DNA from 2 places in the Alkalihalobacillus sp. MEB130 genome. Region 2 is predicted to be linked to the other one. Evidence: riboswitches for the same ligand, from Rfam matches in the RefSeq annotation. Region 2 holds a riboswitch; the other holds the start of a gene.
What was found. Region 2 has a riboswitch for cobalamin ahead of metE (5-methyltetrahydropteroyltriglutamate--homocysteine S-methyltransferase). Riboswitches for the same ligand answer to the same signal wherever they lie in the genome.
Positions count from the first base shown of each region.

Region 1: linked by a shared signal. The riboswitch ahead of N0O92_RS19910 (ribonucleotide reductase N-terminal alpha domain-containing protein) and the one ahead of metE (5-methyltetrahydropteroyltriglutamate--homocysteine S-methyltransferase) in region 2 are both predicted to bind cobalamin.

Region 1 covers NZ_JAOANA010000025.1:25,035-28,231, forward strand. The annotation lists gene N0O92_RS19905 (glycine betaine uptake BCCT transporter) at 1-893, shown strand, start outside; cobalamin riboswitch at 1,045-1,245, shown strand; partial or broken gene N0O92_RS19910 (ribonucleotide reductase N-terminal alpha domain-containing protein) at 1,388-2,275, shown strand; partial or broken gene N0O92_RS19915 (ribonucleoside-diphosphate reductase subunit alpha) at 2,469-3,197, shown strand, end outside.
Region 2 covers NZ_JAOANA010000005.1:177,750-180,946, forward strand. The annotation lists gene N0O92_RS07445 (VanW family protein) at 1-557, opposite strand, end outside; gene N0O92_RS07450 (cob(I)yrinic acid a,c-diamide adenosyltransferase) at 690-1,277, opposite strand; cobalamin riboswitch at 1,513-1,699, shown strand; gene metE (5-methyltetrahydropteroyltriglutamate--homocysteine S-methyltransferase) at 1,830-3,197, shown strand, end outside.

The DNA of each region.
Region 1 (3,197 bases), on a different contig from region 2:
AATACCTAGTAGGAATTCCAAATAACTTTATGATTCAAATGATCATTATGGCAATCATAACGGTTCTTTTCATCATTTCAGCAAATACAGGTATTTCAAAAGGAATTAAATATTTAAGTCTCGCTAACATGTCCATTGCGACTGTTTTGTTCTTTGCTATGCTTATACTCGGTCCAACATTATTTCTATTAAATATGTTTACGACGAGTCTAGGAAGTTATTTACAAAATATCATTCCGATGGGTTTGCGATTAGCTCCTTTTGATGCTCAGGAAGCAGCTTGGACACAAGGATGGACTGTCTTTTACTGGGCATGGTGGGTCTCGTGGACTCCATTTGTGGGAATGTTTATTGCGCGTGTCTCGAAAGGAAGAACGATTCGAGAGTTTACGATAGCCGTGCTATTGGTTCCATCTTTAGTTTGTGCGATTTGGTTTACGGTCTTTGGAGGTACGGGAATTTATTTAGAAGTGACTCAAGGGTTGAATGTGTCAGGACAAGCTCTTGAAACAGCTCTCTTCTTTGTATATGAGCAGTTGCCACTTGGCATCATTCTATCGATTTTGACGGTTGCCTTAATTACAACATTTTTCGTTACATCAGCGGACTCAGCAACCTTCGTCTTAGGAATGCAAACAACGGGTGGTTCATTAAACCCATCTAATAAAGTAAAAGTAACATGGGGATTAATCTTAGTTGCTTCAACTGCTGTCTTGATGGCTTCGGGTGGACTTGCAGGTCTTCAAACAGCTATTATTGTTAGTGCGCTACCCTTATCATTCATTGTGTTAGTGATGTGTTATGGGTTAGTAAAAGACTTGAATCAAGAATTAAAAGGTCAGAGTGAGACACCTAAAAATGACAATCGATTTAAAAAGAAAATAGCTGGATAAGATGTGGAAAACGAATAAGGTTCATCTTTTACTCTAGTAAACGATGAGCCTTATTCTATCAAACAAAATAGGTTTACTCTTGCAATATGTAGAGGATTCCTTTAAGATATACAATATATCGTATTTGTAAATTGTTTTGACAACTATATATTGATTACGCAAAATTAACGGTGTCAATTAGACTTAATAGGGAATCTGGTAGAAAGCCAGAACTGCCCCCGCAACTGTAAGTGTGGACGAAATGAGGGACCCACTGTGCAACAAAGGTTAACATGAATGTTAGCTTGGCATGGGAAGGCTCAAAGTAGAGTGAAGCACGAGTCAGGAGACCTGCCGTCATTTTCAAGTCAGCTATCTTCGGGGTGTGAGAGGTGAGACGGCATAACAACAGCACAATCTACTCGTAGCTGTTTGTCTACCTCTTCACGCCGTTTTACGCCCTTTCTCTTCCCTGGAGAAAGGGCGTTTTTTATTATTATTAAGGAGGAAGATCGATGAAGAGTATGGCAACGACAACATTATTTGATTATGCATCATCTCAGATTGGTGTATTAGTAAATTTATTTCCAAACCTCAATTTTACGGCTTATAAGGAAAAGATTGAACAAACTATTTTTACAAAGGAAGACATGTCAGAAGATCAGCTTAATCATTTGTTAGTTTTGTCTTCGGTAGAAAGGATTTCAGTAGAGGAGCCAGATTGGACGTTTGTTGCAGCTAATGTTTATTTAAAGCAACTATATAAAAGAGCAGCTCATTCAAGAAACTATAATGCTAGCTTAAGGTATGGATCCTTTTACCAACTAGTTCAAGAGTTAACGGCGATGGGGATATATTCAGATCAGATCTTACAGGAGTACTCGAAAGAAGAATTAGAAGAACTTGAAAAGGAGATTGTCCCTGAGCGCGATTCGTTGTTTACATACATTGGCTTGTTAACATTAGCAGATCGTTATTTAGCTAAATCGCATAGTGGAGAGCTGTATGAACTTCCTCAGGAGCGCTTTATGATTATTGCAGCGACATTAATGGTTAAAGAGCCGAAGGAAAAACGATTAGGTCTTATAAAAGAAGCTTACTGGGCCATTTCTAATTTATATATGACGGTGGCAACTCCAACTCTATCTAATGCAGGGAAAAGCTATGGTCAATTATCAAGCTGTTTTATTGACACCGTTGATGATAGTCTCAGAGGGATTTATGACAGCAACACGGATATTGCAACTCTGAGCAAAAGCGGAGGAGGAATCGGCGCATATTTAGGAAAGCTGCGCAGCCGTGGAAGTGATATAAGAGGCTTTAAAGGAGTATCGTCTGGTGTCATCCCGTGGATGAAACAGCTAAATAACACGGCAGTAAGTGTCGACCAGTTAGGTCAAAGACAGGGTAAACTTTTGCCCCTATAGTAGGGTGACCACTATAGAAAACTCCGAATATGCTGGAACGTCGTCAACAGCCTTCCATAGTAAGCTAGATGGGAAACTATATAGCATATCTGAAAATTGGAAGGACAAGGTGATAATCAGCAGGGCTGATTTCTAAGTCTTATTGATATGAAATCCCCTCAACGACTGACGAGGAGCATCTTTTACTAAGATGATGATACAGTCTAGTCCCCTAATAAATATCGGGAAACCGAGGGTAGTAACGGCAATCAGTGTTTATTTAGATATATGGCACCGCGATATTTTTCATTTTTTGGCTGTCAAATTAAATAATGGTGATGAGAGGCAGCGTACCCATGATTTATTTACAGGTGTCTGTTTGCCAGATTTATTTATGGAAAAAGTAGAAGCCAGACAAGAGTGGTATTTATTCGATCCCCATACGATACGCCAAACGTTAGGTTTTAGTTTAGAAGATTATTATGACGAAGAAAGAGGAAAGGGAAGTTTCCGAGAAAAGTACAGAGAGTGTGTGGATGCAGCAAACAACGGATTACTAGGTGAGAAAGGATTACTGTGGGAAGTTGTTCCATCCATTGATATTTTTAAAGAAATCTTAAAGAGTCAGCTCGAGACAGGTACACCATATATGTTTTATAGGGATACAGTAAACCGTTCCAACTCCAATCGTCATCAAGGAATGATTTATTGTAGTAATTTGTGTACAGAGATTACGCAAAATATGAAAGCAACGACCGTTATTGAGGAAAAAACGGAAGATGGCAAGATTATTGTAGTAAAAGAACCTGGAGACTTTGTTGTTTGTAATTTGTCTTCTATTAATCTAGCTAAAGCTATTACAGAAAATGTCCTTGAAAGACTAATTCCAATTCAAGTTCGAATGCTTGATAATGTCATT
Region 2 (3,197 bases):
ACGATTCCAGAAATAGCTTCTGCGGATAATTTGACATTTTGCGATCTACCTGCAACATTAGGATTAAAGTACGTTTTGAATTCTCCAATGCTTCTTTTGTCAATTCCTATTACGTCCTCTTCAGAAACAGCTGGTTCCGTCACATAAATAGGCATAACCATATCCTTTGTTCCTGTTTCTACCTTTTGTAACTGATCAACGAGTTCCTGCTCAGAAAGGATGACTCTTGGAGTGCCGGGAGTAATTTCACCATTTGATTGAATACGGGGATTTTGCATAGGAGTATCTATATGCGCGGCTAGGTCCTTAGCTAGTTGCTGTAACGCTTCTTCATCTAAAGAACTAGAGGACCTATAACCATAGTCATTCAAAACGACATCATGAACATTGTTATTCCACTCATCTTTTAAGCTAATCTTCCAATAAACAGGAGCCTTCCACATAGATTCGGTGTGAAAATAAGAAGAATGTGAGGCAACAGGCTTAGGCCCTTCAGCAGACACTTCATTGCTACATCCAGCAAGTAATAATAGCACAACTAGCCAACTTTTTTTCATTCATTTATCCCCCTCTATACATCATACACATTTACCAATATATGAGAGGTCATGTGAATCATTCCATGTATATTCGCTGATTTTTAATTAAATTAAAGAAAAAACCACACTTTATCAGAGTGTGGCTTCTACTTATTTCTCTTTCTTCCGCTTTCCTCCCTTAAATACAATCGCACTCCTTTCATATTTTATATCTCCAACCTTTAGTCGAGCATTCACGACGCGAGCAACTGCAAAGAAATAATCCGATAACCGGTTTAAGTATTTTAGTACAATAGTATTTATTTCAGCCTCTCGTTGCAGTCTAGTCACATATCGTTCAGCCCTTCTTGTAATCGTACGACAAATGTGAAGGGTCGCAGCCGCAGCCGCTCCTCCTGGTAATATGAATTTTTCTAACTCAGGAGCTTCTTCAATATAAACATCTATACGCGTTTCTAAGAAATCAATCATAGCTTGATTCGCCTTGTAAGGATGTTTCTCTGAAGCTTTAATCATCGCTAAATCTCCGCCACAATCAAATAATTCATGTTGAATTTTAGTCAACTCCATTTTTATATCAGAAAAATTTTCATCGTCCAATTGCGTAATGGCCTGCCCAATAAATGAGTTTAATTCATCTGTAGTTCCGTACGCTATGACCCGAGTATCATCTTTATCTAGCCTTCCTCCTATTACACTTGTTTTTCCCTCATCACCCGTTCGCGTATATAACTTCATAATCTTCCTCCTTATCTCAAATATCGAGAAGTAGTTACACATCTTTTTTTCGTGCTCGTGATAGTTTCAAATTATGTATGGTCTATATTATATATGATTGATGCAGTCATAAGCCATGATCGATTTTCTAACTTATGGACAAATACCTCTTTATGCACTTTTTCACTATCGTTTGTACGGAGTATATAAAAAAACTATTGACAACCTCCCTCCTACTAAGCTAAAGTTTAAAACAATTTCATATGTTGAAAATAGGTACTTTGAAGATAGCTTCAAAGTTTAAAAGGGAATTCGGTGTAAATCCGAAGCGGTCCCGCCACTGTAATAGAAAAGTTATCATGACATGTCACTGGCTAACGCTGGGAAGACCATGATCACGTTGATTCTAGAGCCAGGAGACCTGCCTATTTTAACAACACTGCTTTTACCTACGGGAGATAGGGAGGTGTTAACAATATTGCATTGATTAATCTATGGATATCGTTACCCTTTTTTCGGTAATGATATCCATTTTTTTGTAGTGAAATATATATTTTATTGGAGGAACTATTAATGAACTCATTAAAAACTAGTAATTTAGGCTACTCTCGAATTGGAGAGAACCGCGAATGGAAAAAAACTCTTGAAGCCTATTGGTCTCATACTATTACTGAAGAGACTTTCTTACAACAAATGAAGAAATATCGACTTCATCATCTTCAGAAGCAACTAGAAAAAGATGTGGACCTTATTCCTGTTGGGGAATTTTCCTATTATGATCACGTTCTTGATACAGCTAGTATGTTTGGCTTTGTTCCGAAACGGTTTGGACATGATGGAGGGACGGTTCCTTTAGCTACCTACTTCGCAATGGCACGTGGTAGTCAAGGAACGCATGCTTGTGAAATGACAAAGTGGTTCGATACAAATTACCATTACATTGTTCCTGAAATTGAAAATAAAAAGCCTGTTTTACTAGAGAATCGTCCTCTTCAAGCTTTCTTAGAAGCAAAGAACGAATTAAACATTACGGGAAAGCCTGTTATCCTTGGACCTTTTACATTTTTGAAATTATCTAAAGGTTATAATACGGAATCGTTTGGAAGTTTATTAATAAGTTTTATCCCAGTTTATACGCAATTGTTATCTGAGCTCGCACAAGCAGGCGCCACTCTCGTTCAGATTGATGAGCCTTCGCTCGTTACCGATATAACAACGGATGAAATGGAGCTCGTTCATGACTTTTATGAGGAGATCTCTAAGCAAGTACCCGAACTTGAAATTTTGTTACAAACTTACTTTGAGGCAGTTTCTCACTATAAACAGGTAATTGACTTACCTGTGAAAGCAATCGGTCTTGATTTTGTCAGTGGTTATGAAGAAAACATTCAATCAATAAAAAAATTCGGCTTTCCTAAAGATAAGATTCTTGCTGTAGGAGTAATTGATGGAAGAAACATTTGGAAGAATCGTTTACAAGAAACGAACGATCTTATAACGCAGCTTAGTAAGTATGTTCCGCTAACTAATCAAATTCTCCAACCTTCTTCTAGTTTATTGCATGTTCCGGTTACTGTTAAAGGAGAATCCAAGCTACATTCCATCGTGAAAGATGCTTTGGCTTTTGGTGATGAGAAGCTAGATGAATTGCGCCTTTTACGAGATGTCTTACTCCATCCATCTCCCACTAAACAAAATGTATTAGAGCGCTATGATTCTACTCTTAAAAAACTTGAGCAATCAACATGGAGAAAGAAAAAAGAAGAAACCATTCTTCCATCAGAGAGAACAAAACCATTTCAAGAAAGATATGAGCTTCAAAATAAAAAGTGGAACTTACCTCTCCTACCAACAACCACTATTGGAAGTTTTCCACAAACAAAGGACATTCGAAAAGCGCGCTTTCAGTGGAGAAAAGGTGAATTAGCGAACGATACGTAT